One region of the Pseudomonas sp. S3_C06 genome, then DNA from elsewhere that is predicted to be linked to it. Evidence: riboswitches for the same ligand, from Rfam matches in the RefSeq annotation. Region 1 holds a riboswitch; the other holds the start of a gene.

Region 1 (7,873 bases):
GTATTGGCGCGGCACTGATTGCCGGGTTGTTCCAGTTCGGTGGTGATCTGTATCCGATGGTCGGGATCGTCGCGGTGTTCATGGTCGGTCAGGCGCTGGAAGGCATGGTGCTGACACCATTGCTGGTGGGTGATCGTATCGGTCTGCATCCGGTGGCAGTGATCTTTGCGATTCTGGCCGGCGGCGAGCTGTTCGGTTTCACCGGCGTGCTGCTGGCGTTGCCAGTGGCGGCGGTGATCATGGTGCTGGTGCGCCATGTGCACGACTTGTACAAGGACTCCGACATCTATAGTGGCGTTGACGATCCGCAACTGTAATGGCGAAGGGCGGCCCGGCGAAGAGCCGGGTTGGCCCGTGTCCTGCAGGTGCTGGCGCCAAAGAATCTGCCATAAAACCAGTGCATTAACGCAAACCTTTGATTTTGCTTGGACTCTGTCGCATTGTGCGCTCAGCTTCACGGGTATAAACTTCGCAAACTTTACACAGAGGCCACTAACGGTTCCTTGAGAACTGTTCAGTCAGCATGAAACCGATTCAGCTGCCCCTAGGTGTGCGTCTGCGTGACGACGCCACCTTCATCAACTACTACCCAGGCGCCAATGCCGCTGCACTCGGCTATGTCGAGCGTCTATGCGAAGCCGACGCCGGCTGGACAGAAAGCCTGATCTACCTGTGGGGCAAACACGGCGTAGGGCGTACGCATCTGTTGCAGGCGGCGTGTCTGCGATTCGAGCAGATGGGGGAACCGGCGGTGTACTTGCCGTTGGCCGAGTTGATGGACCGCGGCGTCGAAATCCTCGATAACCTCGAACAGTACGAACTGGTTTGCCTGGATGACTTGCAGGTGATTGCCGGCAAGGCTGACTGGGAAGAGGCGATGTTTCATCTGTTCAACCGTCTGCGTGACAGCGGTCGGCGCTTGCTGATTGCCGCTTCCACTTCTCCGCGTGAATTGCCGGTCAAACTGGCTGACTTGAAATCCCGCCTGACCCTGGCGCTGATTTTCCAGATGCGTCCGCTTTCCGATGAAGACAAATTGCGCGCCTTGCAATTGCGCGCGTCGCGTCGCGGTCTGCACCTGACCGATGAGGTCGGGCATTTTATTCTGACTCGCGGCACCCGCAGCATGAGTGCGCTGTTTGACTTGCTTGAACAGCTCGATCAGGCCTCTTTGCAGGCTCAACGCAAGCTGACAATTCCCTTTCTGAAAGAAACGCTAGGCTGGTAACGGCGCGGCTTTCAGCGTGTCTCGGCATATTTCAGGCGCCAGAAAATCCGCTTTCCTGCAGGGTGTGCAGGCCGCGTATCGGTTCAAATGGGCTTAAGCGCTTAGATGTAAACGAGAAACCGGGAAGTCACAAAAAGATCGATTGAATTTGCAAATGAGACTGATAGCGGGCATAGTCTCGGCTTCTTTACAACTATCAGCCACGGTCGTGCCCATGCTAAAGCGCTTCGCACCCCTCGTGCCTCTCGCACTCGTCACCCTGTTGTACGGTTGCGCTGCTCATTCTCCAGTTCAAGAGCAGCCTCAACAGGTTAAAAATTCTGCCACGGCTCAGTCTTCCGTTATTTACCAGGAAGAGCTGGACACCGAAAAAGAACTCAATGAATTCAATGGCAAGAAGCCTTATCAGCTTCCTGTTCTGGCCGACAGCATCCTCGAACGCGGCATGTCCCTGATCGGTACCCGTTACCGTTTCGGCGGTACCTCTGAAGCCGGTTTCGATTGCAGCGGTTTCATCGGCTACCTCTTCCGTGAAGAGGCCGGCATGAACCTGCCACGCTCGACCCGCGAAATGATCAACGTGGATGCGCCACTGGTCTCGCGCAGCAACCTTGAACCGGGCGATCTGCTGTTCTTCGCCACCAACGGTCGTCGCGGTCGTGTCAGTCACGCCGGGATCTACCTCGGTGACAACCAGTTCATCCACTCCAGCAGTCGTCGCAGCGGCGGTGTTCGCATCGACAGCCTGGGTGACAGCTACTGGAGCAAGACCTTCATCGAAGCGAAACGCGCTCTGGCCAACGCTCCGACTGTAGTCACTGCTCGTAAGTAATCCCCCCGTTGTCGCTGCGTTCGCGGCGACAATCGGGCTTCCGGCAACGGAGTAGACGTATACTTTACAAGGTGAAGTTAAAGTCTTACTTGAAGTTTGCCGCGTAGCCGCTAGAATCCTGAATCTATATTGATGGCAAACCGCCTGCGTGCTCACGCAGGCGGTTTTCTTTTCTGTCCATCGGCAGAAAAAGCCGCAGCCAGATCAGGATGTTCTGCTTATGACGATGTCGGCCCGCCTCACCTTGATCTTCTTCGCAGCGCTGCTCAGCGCCTGCGCCAGTCGCACACCGCCTCCTGCGCCGGTGGTTCGTGCCCCGGTCGTGTTCGGCCCCTCCCAAGCTTTTTCGCCTGCTGCTGAAGACGTGCTGTTTCGCGCGCTCGGTCTGGTCGGCACGCCTTATCGCTGGGGCGGCAACACGCCGGATTCAGGGTTTGATTGCAGCGGGCTGATCGGTTTTGTCTACCGTGATGCGGCGGGCATTTCTTTGCCACGTTCGACGCGTGAGCTGATCGTCATGCAGGCACCGAATGTCGGCAAGGAAGGCTTGCAGACCGGCGATCTGATCTTCTTCGCCACCAATGGCGGCTCGCAGGTCAGTCATGCGGGGATCTACGTCGGCGAAGGGCGCTTTGTGCATGCGCCGGCCACGGGCGGCACGGTGAAGCTGGACAGTCTGTCGAAGGCGTATTGGCAGAAGGCTTATCTGAGTGCCAAGCGGGTGTTGCAGCCGGAGCATTTGGCGCATAACCCTTAATTCAAGCCTCACACAATCCACTAATGTAGGAGTGAGCCTGCTCGCGATAACGGTCATTCAGTTAACGATGATGTCGACTGATATGGCACTATCGCGAGCAGGCTCACTCCTACAGTTGTTTGTGCATGGCGAAAATTATTTGCTGGCCGACACTCGCCACACCTTGTTGCCGACATCATCCGCCACCAGCAAGCCACCCTGCTGATCGATCACCACGCCCACCGGGCGGCCCAGTGCATTCTCATCCTTGTCGAGGAACCCGGTCAGCACATCCACCGGTGTGCCACTCGGCTTGCCGCCGGTAAACGGCACGAAAATCACTTTGTAGCCACTGTGCGGTTTGCGATTCCATGAGCCGTGCTGGCCGATAAAGGCACCTTCCTTGAACTGCGCCGGCAGGTTGTTGCCCTCGGCGAACGTCAGGCCCAAAGACGCAGTGTGCGGCCCGACGGCGTAATCCGGGGCAATGGCCTTGGTCACCAGATCCGGGTTTTGCGGCGTAACGCGGACATCGACATGTTGGCCGTAGTAGCTGAACGGCCAGCCATAGAAACCACCGTCCTTCACAGAGGTGATGTAGTCCGGCACCAGATCACTGCCGATCTCGTCACGTTCATTCACTGCCGTCCACAGCGCGCCACTGGTGGGTTCCCAGGCCAGGCCATTGGGGTTGCGGATGCCCGAGGCAAAGATCCGGTGATTGCCGGTCGCCCGATCAACTTCCCAGATCGCGGCGCGACCTTCTTCCTTATCCAGACCATTTTCGCCGACGTTGCTATTCGAGCCGACCGTGACGTACAACTTGCTGCCGTCCTTGCTGGCGATGACGTTTTTGGTCCAGTGGTGATTCAGCGTGCCGCCAGGCAAATCGACAACCTTGATTGGCTGCGACTTGATCTCGGTCGCGCCCGGTTCGTAGTTAAAGCGCAGCAGGCGATCGGTATCGGCGACGTACAGATCGTTGCCGACCAGCGTCATACCGAAAGGTGAGTTGAGGTTTTGCAGGAACACTGTGCGCGTCTCAGCGACGCCATCGTGGTCGGCGTCACGCAGCAAGGTGATGCGGTTTGGGCTGGGCACGCCAGCGCCGGCCTTGCCCATGACCTTCTTCATGACCCAGCCGCGAATCCCGCTGCTGTCATCCGGTTTTGGCGGAGCATTGGTTTCCGCCACCAGCACATCGCCGTTGGGCAGCACATACAACCAGCGCGGATGATCGAGGCCTTCGGCGAACGCTGCCACCTGGGTGCCAGCCGCCGCTGTCGGTTTGCCGCCCTCGGGCCAGCCGATCGCCGGGGCGATGTTCACCGTCGGGATCAGGGTCTTGTTCGGTTCGGGCAGCTTCGGCGACGGGCCGGTGCCGTCGGAGACTTGCAGGCTGGAGGTCTCACCGCAGGCGGCGAGCCCTCCGGCGAAGGCGATGACAAAAACGAGCTGGGGCTTGCGCATTGCTGATCTTCCCTATGAATGCATTCCTAATCATAGAGGAGGGCGCAAGCCCGATGGTTCAACTGCTCAGCTGCGGGCTTCCTTGAACAGCACGGCGATGCCCGGGTGATAGTTGCCCGCTTCGCTGCGCAACTTGCGGTAGGCGTAAGGGAAATACCAGGCGACCGCGCAGGTGTGTTCCTTTTGCAGATCGTCGACCATGTCCTGCAGCTCTTCGGGGCTGGCGCTGTGCTGGGGTTTTTGCGGCGCGATAAACAGGCAGCCGAGCTTGAGATCGCTGGCGTAGCTGATGCGTTTGGCGTCGTTGGTGATATCGAGCAGGGCTTGGGTCAGATTCAGGTTGGTGACCTTCGGCCAGCGCTGAGTGGCCTGGATAAAGGCGCGGTCTTCGGCGCCGGCCAGAAACAGATCGGCGCGAGCGTTGCGCTCGCCTTCTTCGTTCTGCTTGCGCGTGGGAGTTTCGTTCAAGGTCACCAGCTCAGCCATCCAGGCCGCCGCCGAGAGCAGTCCGAGATTGGCTTTCTCGTCATGCCAGTAAGGGGTATCGCTGTCGCCGCGCACGGCGTTGTAACGGTCGATACAGTCAAACCAGCGTTCGAGCACCGGGCGCAGGAATTCCAGGCGCGGGTTGCTGATGATCATGCCTTGCATCGTCATCATCCTTTATTGTTGTGGTGGGCTTTTCGGGAAAAGCATGGCTCTTTGATATCATTTGTATCAGTGTGGCACAAGATTGGCGGCAGATAATTGATCGGCGGCAGTTATTCGCCCGATGGCCGCCTCTTTAATTGACGCTCCACCCCCAACCCTCTAACCTTCGCGGCTTGTTTCAGGTGCTCTGTGACCTGCGTCGACAGAGTGAAACAGGGAAGCCGGTGAGGGTTGTCTTCGCACGAAGAACTACCACGATCCCGGCGCTGCCCCCGCAACGGTAAATGAGTGAAAGCTGCGCCTTGAGCCACTGCCTCGAAAGAAGCGGGAAGGCGCGCAGTCAGGCCAACGCCGCTCATGAGCCCGGAGACCGGCCTGATCCATCCAGCGGCATCACGGTGGGCGATGCCAGGCTTTTTGCCGTCTATTCTTGTGCCTGCCCGCCGTTATCCAGCCTCAACGGAGAGCTCCCCCATGACTGATTCCCCCGAGCGCGACGAACGCCATCTGGCCCGTATGCAGCGCAAAAAAGCCGTGATCGACGAACGCATTGCCAACTCGCCCGACGAGTGCGGTCTGGTGCTGGTGCTGACCGGCAATGGCAAAGGCAAAAGCAGCTCGGCGTTCGGCATGCTCGCCCGCGCCATGGGCCACGGCATGCAGTGCGGTGTGGTGCAGTTCATCAAGGGCCGCAACAGCACCGGCGAAGAGCTGTTTTTCCGCCGCTTCCCCGAGCAAGTTCGCTTCCACGTGATGGGCGAAGGCTTCACCTGGGAAACCCAGGATCGTCAGCGCGACATCGCCGCTGCCGAAGCCGCGTGGGCCGTGTCCCGTGAACTGCTGCGCGATCCGTCGATCGGTCTGGTGGTGCTCGACGAATTGAACATCGCCCTCAAACACGGCTACCTCGATCTCGATCAGGTGCTCAGCGATTTGCAGGCGCGTCCGCCGATGCAGCACGTGATCGTTACCGGTCGCGCGGCCAAGCCGGAAATGATCGAGATGGGCGATACGGTCACCGAAATGGGCATGCTCAAACACGCCTTCCAGGCCGGCATCAAAGCGCAGAAAGGCGTCGAACTTTGAATCAACCACGTCACTGCCCGGCGGTGCTCATCGCCGCGCCGGCTTCCGGTCAGGGCAAGACCACCGTCACCGCCGCGCTCGCCCGTTTGCATCGCAATCAGGGGCGCAAAGTGCGCGTGTTCAAATGCGGCCCGGACTTCCTTGATCCGATGATTCTCGAGCGCGCCAGCGGTGCGCCGGTGTATCAATTGGACATGTGGATGGTTGGCGAGCAGGAGAGTCGTCGTCTGTTGTGGGAAGCCGCTGCCGAGGCGGATCTGATTCTGATCGAGGGCGTGATGGGCCTGTTCGATGGCACGCCGTCCAGTGCCGATCTGGCGCGGCACTTCGGTGTACCGGTGCTTGGCGTGATTGATGGGACGGCCATGGCGCAGACCTTTGGTGCGTTGGCTCTAGGTTTAGCGAAGTATCAGCCGGATCTGCCGTTTGCCGGTGTGCTCGCCAATCGCGTCGGCACCTTGCGCCATGCGCAGTTGCTCGAAGGCAGCCTCACGGAGGGGCTGCGCTGGTACGGCGCGTTGTCCCGCGAAACAGGCATCGAACTGCCGAGCCGGCATCTCGGCCTGGTGCAGGCCAGCGAACTGAATGACCTCGATGTGCGTCTCGACGCCGCTGCCGACGCTCTCGCCAGCAGCTGTGAGGTAGCGCTGCCACCGGCGGTTGAGTTCGCCGCGCCTGACATCATCGCTGTCGAGCCGCTGCTGAAGAATGTACGAATCGCCGTCGCCCGTGATGAAGCGTTTGCCTTCACCTATGGCGCGAGTCTGGATCTGCTGCGGGCGATGGGTGCTGAGTTGAGTTTCTTCTCGCCGATCCGCGACACGCAATTACCTGAAGCGGACAGCGTGTATCTGCCCGGTGGTTATCCGGAGTTGCATCACGTTGCGCTGGCGCAGAACACCGCGATGGTTGAAGCGATTCGTGCGCATCATTCAGCGGGTAAACCGTTGCTCGCTGAATGTGGCGGGATGCTGTATCTGCTCGATTCGCTGACGGACGTTGAAGGCACTCGCGCCGAATTGGTTGGGCTGCTCAAAGGCGACGCGGTGATGCAGAAGCGTCTGGCGGCGTTGGCGTTGCAAGCGGTGGATCTGCCGGAAGGTTCGCTGCGTGGGCACACTTATCATCATTCCCTGACGACTACCGAACTGGCGCCGATTGCACGGGGTTTGAGCCCGAATGGTGGACGTGGGGCCGAGGCGGTTTATCGGGAAGGGCGGATGACGGCCTCTTATGTGCACTTCTATTTTCCGTCGAATCCTGTGGCTGTCGCAGCATTGTTTGCACCGTCCCTTGAGGACGCTATCGCGAGCAGGCTCACTCCTACAGTGGGCGATGTCGTGCCTGACGAAATGCAATCCCCTGTGGGAGCGAGCCTGCTCGCGAAAGGGCCATGACCGACAACACATTCTCCGAAGCCGAACGCGAAGCGGTTTATCGAGCCATCGCCGAACGCCGCGACATGCGCCACTTCACTGGCGGCACGGTCGAGCCGGATCTGCTGCGCCGACTCTTGGAAGCCGCCCACCAGGCCCCAAGCGTCGGCCTGATGCAGCCCTGGCGTTTCATCCGTATCAGCGACCGAGCCCTGCGCGGGCAGATCCAGAACCTCGTGGAAGAAGAACGCGTCCGCACCGCAGAAGCCCTCGGCGAGCGCAGTGACGAGTTCATGAAACTCAAAGTCGAAGGCATCCATGACTGCGCCGAGGTGTTGGTTGCCGCATTGATGGACGATCGCGAAAAACACATCTTCGGTCGCCGCACGCTGCCGGAAATGGACATGGCCTCGCTGTCCTGCGCAATCCAGAATCTGTGGCTGGCCTCGCGCGCCGAAGGTCTGGGCATGGGTTGGGTTTCACTGTTCGAGCCT
Region 2 (7,873 bases), 1.0 Mb from region 1:
TCGGCATGCTCTATCGCCGGGGCTGGATCGGTGCGGGACTGTGGCTGCCACTGGCGGCCATCGTCGTGGCGTTGCTGGCGATTTATCATTTGGCACCGGCGCCGAGGCTGCTCAATTGGGGGGTGCCGAGTGCGGTGCTGGTGATGGCGTGTATCTCGCTTGAGCGTTATGTCGAGCGCAGTCGTGTGCTCAAGCTGCTCGGCGATTGCTCGTATTCGGTGTACTTGATGCACGTTCTGGTGCTGTCGGTGGGTGGATTTATCGCGCGACGCTACGGCATCAACCCGTATTTGATGTTTGTCGTGTGTGCGCTGGCCATCGGCGTCGGCTCCTGGTTGAGCTACGAATGGGTGGAAAAACGCAGCTATCGCTGGCTCAAGGCGCGAATCGACGACGAGCCCGACGAGAATCTTTCCCGACAAAAATACTAGGACTTTGTCCGGCGCAACGATTGGCGTAAACTGCGCCCAAGCCTGCGAGGAGTTTCCATGACCGCTATTACCATTACCGACGCCGCCCACGATTACCTGGCTGATCTGCTCTCCAAGCAGAACACCCCGGGCATCGGCATCCGCGTCTTCATCACCCAGCCTGGCACCCAGTACGCCGAAACCTGCATTGCCTACTGCAAGCCGGGCGAAGAAAAACCTGAAGACACCGCGCTGGGGCTGAAAAGCTTCACCGCTTATATCGATCATTTCAGCGAAGCGTTTCTCGATGACGCCGTCGTCGACTACGCCACCGACCGCATGGGCGGCCAGCTGACCATCAAGGCGCCAAACGCCAAAGTCCCGATGGTCAACGCCGACAGCCCGGTCAACGAGCGCATCAACTACTACCTGCAAACCGAGATCAACCCGGGGCTGGCCAGCCACGGCGGTCAGGTCAGCCTGATCGATGTGGTGGAAGACGGCATTGCCGTGCTGCAGTTCGGTGGCGGTTGCCAGGGCTGCGGCCAGGCGGACGTGACCTTGAAGGAAGGCATCGAGCGCACCTTGCTTGAGCGAATCCCTGAACTGAAGGGCGTTCGCGACGTGACCGACCACACGCAGAAAGAAAACGCCTATTACTAAGGTGTTCGCTGCGGACATGAAAAACGGCGCCCCGTGAGCGCCGTTTTTTTATGGCTGAAATTCAAGAAAGCCTTCGCGAGCAAGCTCGCTCCCACATTTGATCGCATTCCCAATGTGGGAGCGAGCCTGCTCGCGAAAGGGCCTTCAAGGTCGATAAAGATGCGCATGCCCGGCGCGATACAGCGATGACTCGCTAAACACCTCACTCCCCAAAACGCGACCCACCAGAATCAACGCCGTACGCCGAAACCCTTTGGCCTCGACCTTCCCGGCGATATCCGCCAGCGTTCCCATCACCCAATCCTGATCCGGCCACGTCGCCCGGTGAATCACCGCAATCGGGCAGTCCGCGCCGTAATGCGGCAGCAGTTCCACCAGAATCTTCTGCAGATGGTTAACCCCCAGATGAATCGCCATGGTCGCGCCATGCTGCGCCAGACTGCCCAGTTCCTCACCGGCCGGCATGGCGGTCTTGTCGGCGTAGCGGGTCAGAATCACGCTTTGCGAGACGTCCGGCAACGTCAGTTCCGCACCCAGCAACGCCGCACAGGCTGCCGTTGCCGTCACTCCCGGAATAATCTCGAATGGAATATTCAGCTCGCGCAGATAGCGAATCTGCTCACCAATCGCGCCATACAGGCTCGGATCACCGGAATGCACGCGCGCCACATCATCACCGTTGGCGTGCGCGGTTTTGATCAATTCGATGATCTGTTCCAGATGCAATTCAGCGCTGTTGACCACGGTTTGCGCCTGATGACCGTCCAGCACCGCCGCCGGTACCAGCGAGCCTGCATAAATGATCACCGGGCAGCTGCGAATCAGCCGCTGGCCTTTGACAGTGATCAGTTCCGGGTCGCCGGGGCCAGCGCCGATGAAGTAAACGGTCATGGTTGAATCCTGTGAAAAAGGGGCACGGCAATCGCTTCAGATGAAGATTGCTCATGATCGGTGGCGGGGATTATCGGGAATTTATGCTGCGCCGGCCAATGCGAAGGTGGCCTGAGCGTATTTTTGCCGGGAAATCAGCAGTTTTGCCGGTGCCTGAATCAGCTGTTCGGCAAGGGCCAGCGCGGCGCTTTCGGCGACGCCATAGCAACCGGTACGTTCGTAAGCGATCTCGGAACGGTGGCTGAGTCGTTCCTGATAACTGGCCAGTTCTGCGCTGCTGAAGTACAGCAACGGCAGCGCCAGCTGTGCGGCGAGTTCCTGGAGACCGGGCTCATCACGCTTCAGGTCGATACTGGCCAAGGCCTTGACTGCTTGCAGCTCAATCCGATGAGCCTGTAACGCCTGATCAAGTAACGCGCGCAGCGTACTGGCCGGGCAGCCGCGCTGGCAGCCCAGGCCGATCACGAAGGTCGGCGCTGCGCTGTCATCGGTCATGCGTGGTATTGGCCATCGCTTTTGCGGCGGAACAACCAGGCGCTGATCAGGCCGAGGGCCAGCCAGAACACCACGTTGGTCAACTGCGAAGCGATTTTGAACTGAGCTTCCAATGCCTCGGGAGCGAGCATCGAATGCACTTGCGGCTGGGGTGCGCCGATTACATGCGGCACAGCAAGGATGGCCACGCCGAGGATTTTCATCAGCCAGTGACGGCTGAACGCAATCAACGACAGGCCGACAGCGGTCGAAGCGGCGGTGCCGATCCACCACATCTGGCGTGAGGCCAGATCAGCAGCGGCAGTGCCCGGCAATTCAGGTGGCAGGCCCATCGTCGGTGCCAGTACGAATGTCGCGTAACCGGCCAGGCCCCAGAGCAAGCCTTGCGAGGTTTTGGTCGGCGCGCGCAGGGTGTACAGGCCCGCGAGCATCAGGGCGAAACCGACGGCAACGACCAGATTGCCGCCCGTGGTCGAGACCACGCGCTGCCAGCCGTCTTCCGGCTCCCAGGCTTCGGCGTCGTGGGTGTGCGCAGCGGTGCCGGCGGCGTGTTCGTGAACTTCTGCAACCGGTTCGGCTTTCTCGAACGTCTCGGCCTGAAGAATCAGTGGCGACACCCAGAAGCTTTGCAGCAGGGTGAGGAGCAGGGCGGCCAGCAGACCGGTGAAACCTGCGGTTTGCGCAATACGCTTGATCATGTCGACAGGTCTCAGTGGCACGGGAACGCGGCGCTGTGGCGGGTATCGTGGGCGGCGTTGTGCACCGCTTCGATGTGCGAGAAACCGGCAAAGTAGACCAGGCTGGCGCCGAGGATCGACGCGAAGATCGCGGCGGCCAGGCGTTGGCTCAGGGTGGTGGTGCTGGCGATTTTGTCCGTGTTGCTGCCGGTGCTGCTGATGATCGACATGGCGCTTCCCTCTGGAATGTCAGTGGGTGAATCGAGCGCATGAAAACCCCTGCGGGTCGGGCTCGCAGAGGTTCGAACAGCGCCCGCCCACCGCGGGTTTGTTATGTTCAGCGACGCACAAGGTGCGGGCTGTGTGTTGCGGGCCGGTCTCCGGGCTCACGAGGGGTTGGCGTCATGCCGACCTGCAAGCGTCACCTTCCCATGCCGTACAGACACAGTGGTTTTGACGCTTCGCTCGCTTACCGTTGCGGGGGCAGCACCGGACTGACATGGCTCTGAGTAAAGCACATGATTCACCGGTTTCCCGTTTCACCCTGTGAAGGGCACCCGTAACAAGTTGTGTAGGAGAGCATGGGGGTGGGGTTTTGGTCAATTTTTGGGTGTATATCCGTTGCTGCGGGTGTGGCTGATTAGGGTTCCGCCCTTACGGCGGGTCACTTTTTCCAGACGCCGAAAAAGTAACCAAAAAGGCTTGCTCCTACGTGCGGCCCGCTCGCTGGGGCTCGGGGTTCCTTCGCTCCGGGATCGATCCGGGCGCAGCGCCTACGGTTTGCTTCGCTGCACCTCCTCTCGCTGTGTTTGGCTGCGCCAAACGGTCGCTACGCTCCCACGCCCGGATCAATCCCTCCACTCAGCCTTCCGACGTCGCCCGTGGATCAAGATCAAGAGCAGGCGAGCTGACACTCGGCCTATTGAGTGGTGAAGAGCGGGGCGTGGTCGGCTTTGGATTTGTGGTGGTGCTTCCCCTCACCCCAGCCCTCTCCCGAGGGAGAGGGGGCCGATTTTTGGGCTTTTCAAAGCTTGAGTTCAACTCGGTATCGCACGTCGGCGTAGCTCTCCCAAACACCTCGGTCAGTCCCCTCTCCCTTGGGGAGAGGGCTAGGGTGAGGGGCTCTTGATCTGGTTTTTGATCCTGCTTTGGCTTTGGCTTTGGCTTTGGCTTTTGATCTTTTGCCCCTTCGGCAGGCCGAGCGAAGGTGTTCATCCGGGGGTAGGCGCGTAGCGCCGTGCGGCGAAGCCGCACACATCGAGAGGAGGTGCAGCGAAGCAAACCGTAGGCGATGCCCCCGGATGGACACCGTAGCGAGGGAACACTGAGCCTCAGCGAAGTGCCGTACGCCGGGGCAAAGCCTTTTGGTTCCTTTTTGGCGTTTGAAAAAGGGACTCGCTGTAAGAGCGAAACCGCCAGAAGCAGCACCCGCAGCAACGGATATGCCCCCAATCCAAAACCCCCAAAGCATTGACCCAAAACCACACCATGCGTAGCCTTGCGCTTTCGAGGTTCTTCGGCCGTTGCCGAAGCTAAGAAGGGAACGCGGTCAATGCCGCGGCTGCCCCCGCAACTGTGAACGGTGATGTTCGCTGCCACGCCACTGCCAGCTCAACCCATGAGCCAGCGGGAAGGCGCAGCCAACGCCAGGCCCAATGCCTGAACACCGTCAGCCAGGAGACCTGCCTCGTCACAGATTCTCACTACAACCGGGCGGGGTGATCCGGTGGCGAACGCTTCCGGCGCGCACGCGCGTGGCCGGTTCTCGTCCCGTATGCCCGCCGCTTGCCAAAGGGCATACCGATGAAAACACTGGCCAAACTCCCCGTCACCATCGTCACCGGCTTCCTCGGCTCGGGCAAAACCACGCTGCTGCGGCACATGCTCGATAACGCCCAAGGCCGTCGCATCGCGGTGATCGTCAATGAGTTCGGCGAGCTGGGCATCGACGGTGAAATCCTCAAGCAATGCACCATCGGCTGCACCGAAGAAGAAGCCACCGGCCGCGTCTACGAACTGGCCAACGGCTGTCTGTGCTGCACCGTTCAGGAAGAATTTTTTCCGGTGATGCGTGAACTGGTCGCGCGTCGCGGTGACCTCGATCACATCCTCATCGAAACCTCGGGCCTGGCCCTGCCAAAACCGCTGGTGCAAGCCTTCCAGTGGCCGGAAATCCGCAGCGCCTGCACCGTTGACGCGGTGATCACCGTGGTCGACAGCCCGGCCGTAGCCGCTGGCACCTTCGCCGCGTTCCCGGATCAAGTCGATGCGCAGCGCAAACTCGACCCGAACCTCGATCACGAATCGCCGCTGCACGAACTGTTCGCCGACCAACTGGCCAGCGCCGACCTCGTCATCCTCAACAAGGCCGATCAGACCAGCCCGGAAGACCTCGCTCGCGTTCGCGCAGAAGTCGCCGAAGAATTGCCGCCCGCCGTCAAAATCATCGAAGCCAGCAACGGCCGTCTGCCACTGGACGTGTTGATCGGCCTCGGCGCCGGTTCCGAAGAACACATCGACAGCCGCCACAGCCACCATGATCACCACCACGGTGAAGGCGATGACGACCACGATGACCACGATCACGACGCCTTCGATTCGATCTCCATCGAACTTCCGCAAGCTGATGAAAGCCTACTGCTCGACGCCCTGACGCAACTGGTGGTCAAGCACGGCATCTTGCGCGTGAAGGGCTTTGCGGCCATTCCGAACAAGCCAATGCGTTTGCTGATCCAGGGCGTGGGCACGCGTTTCGACAAGCATTTCGACCGTCAGTGGGGTGCCGAGGAAGCGCGCGTCACGCGTCTGGTGCTGATCGGTCAGGAACTCGACGCCGCCCAACTCGAAGCGCAACTGCGCGCTGCGCTCAGCGTTTAAACCATGCACCTGCTCAGGACTCAGCCCGGCGGTTTCGTCTCGGATGACAACATTGCCGACCTTGGCCAAACCCCCGCCGAGCTGGTGATCCTGTGCAGCGGCGACTCCAGCCTGGCGCTGCTCGCCGAAGCCGCGCAGCAGTTGCCGGAAGATTATCCGAGCCTGCGTCTGGCCAATCCGATGCAGGTGCAGAATCACGCTTCGGTCGATCTGTATGTCGACGAAGTGCTGCGTCACGCCAAGGTCATTCTGATCTCGCTGCACGGCGGCATTGCCTATTGGCGTTATGGCGTCGAGCGCTTGGTCGAGCTAGCCGAACGTGGCGTGCAGGTGATTCTGGTACCGGGCGATGACCGTCCCGATCCGGAGCTCAGCGACTTGAGCACCGTCAATGCAGAAGATCGCGACCGGCTCTGGCAGTTTTTGCGTCAGGGCGGTCTGGGCAACGCGCTGGATTTCTTCCGCTGTCTGGCCAGCCGTTGGCTCGCCCGCGATTACGCCTGGGAAGAACCGCAAACCCTGCCGCGCACGGCGATTTACCACCCGAACAAAACCAGCGCCGCACTGAGTGACTGGCAAGCCGAATGGCTGCCGGAAAACCCGGTGGCGGCGGTGCTGTTTTACCGCTCGCACCTGCAAGCGGCGAACACCGCGTTCATCGATGTTTTCTGCCAGCGCTTGCAGGCAGCGGGGTTGAATCCGCTGCCGATCGCGCTGGCCAGTCTGAAAGAACCCGGCTGCCTGGCGGTGGTCGAGGATTGGCTGGATGAAGTCGAGGCGGGGGTGATTCTCAACACCACTGGATTCGCTCAGTCCAGCCCTGAAGCGCCGCATCTGCGGCCGTTTCGCCGCAATATTCCGGTGATCCAGGCGATCTGCGCGCAGGACAACGAGCCCGGCTGGCGTGACAGTGAGCAAGGTCTGGGGCCACGGGATCTGGCGATGCACATTGCCTTGCCGGAACTCGACGGGCGCATCATCAGTCGGCCGATCAGTTTCAAGGATCTGGCCTGGCGCAGTGAGCGCAGCCAGTCCGATGTGGTCTGCTACCGCGCGCAGCCTGAGCGCATGGATTTTGTCGCGGAACTGGCGCGGCGCTGGATTGCTCTGGCACGGGTGCCGAATGGCGAAAAACGCATTGCGCTGATTCTCGCCAATTACCCGACCCGCGACGGACGCATCGGCAACGGCGTCGGCCTCGACACGCCCGCAGCGGCGCTGAATATCCTGCGCGCGTTGCAGGCTGAGGGTTATCCGCTCACCGCTGAACTGCCGGGCAGCGGCACCGAGTTGATCCAGCAATTGCTCGGCGGCGTCAGCAACGATCTCGACACGATTGATCTGCGCCCGTGCCAGCAAAGCCTGGCGATGGACGCGTACCTGACGATGTTCAATGCGCTGCCCGAGGCCAATCGCGCCGCCGTTGTCGAACGCTGGGGCCCGCCGCAAAACGATCCGATGTGCCGCGACGGGCGGATGATGATTGCTGGTCTGCGCTTCGGCCTGACCTTCGTCGGCATTCAGCCGGCGCGCGGTTATCAGGTCGATCCGAGCGCGGTCTATCACGATCCCGATCTGGTGCCGCCGCACGGTTATCTGGCGTTCTATTTCTGGTTGCGCAACACCTACGGCGCCCACGGCGTGATTCACGTCGGCAAGCACGGCAACCTCGAATGGCTGCCGGGCAAAGGCGTTGGCCTTTCGGAAAACTGCTGGCCGGACGCAGTGCTCGGGCCGCTGCCGAACATCTATCCGTTTATCGTCAATGACCCGGGCGAGGGCGCCCAGGCCAAGCGGCGTACGCAAGCGGTGATCATCGACCACCTGATGCCGCCGCTGACCCGCGCCGAAACCTATGGG

What was found. Region 1 has a riboswitch for cobalamin ahead of cobO (cob(I)yrinic acid a,c-diamide adenosyltransferase). Riboswitches for the same ligand answer to the same signal wherever they lie in the genome.
Region 2: another riboswitch for cobalamin. It lies ahead of cobW (cobalamin biosynthesis protein CobW); the one in region 1 lies ahead of cobO (cob(I)yrinic acid a,c-diamide adenosyltransferase).

The regions. Positions count from the first base shown of each region.
Region 1 is NZ_CP162747.1:5,783,924-5,791,796, forward strand. It holds gene AB4N44_RS25750 (AI-2E family transporter) at 1-317, shown strand, start outside; gene hda (DnaA regulatory inactivator Hda) at 524-1,228, shown strand; gene AB4N44_RS25760 (C40 family peptidase) at 1,443-2,060, shown strand; gene AB4N44_RS25765 (C40 family peptidase) at 2,281-2,817, shown strand; gene AB4N44_RS25770 (PQQ-dependent sugar dehydrogenase) at 2,953-4,266, opposite strand; gene AB4N44_RS25775 (hypothetical protein) at 4,333-4,917, opposite strand; cobalamin riboswitch at 5,081-5,310, shown strand; gene cobO (cob(I)yrinic acid a,c-diamide adenosyltransferase) at 5,392-6,003, shown strand; gene AB4N44_RS25785 (cobyrinate a,c-diamide synthase) at 6,000-7,400, shown strand; gene bluB (5,6-dimethylbenzimidazole synthase) at 7,397-7,873, shown strand, end outside.
Region 2 is NZ_CP162747.1:98,238-106,110, forward strand. It holds gene AB4N44_RS00350 (acyltransferase family protein) at 1-431, shown strand, start outside; gene nfuA (Fe-S biogenesis protein NfuA) at 489-1,073, shown strand; gene cobM (precorrin-4 C(11)-methyltransferase) at 1,218-1,964, opposite strand; gene AB4N44_RS00365 (cobalamin biosynthesis protein) at 2,046-2,459, opposite strand; gene AB4N44_RS00370 (CbtA family protein) at 2,456-3,157, opposite strand; gene AB4N44_RS00375 (CbtB domain-containing protein) at 3,169-3,366, opposite strand; cobalamin riboswitch at 3,491-3,712, opposite strand; cobalamin riboswitch at 4,629-4,840, shown strand; gene cobW (cobalamin biosynthesis protein CobW) at 4,940-6,013, shown strand; gene cobN (cobaltochelatase subunit CobN) at 6,017-7,873, shown strand, end outside.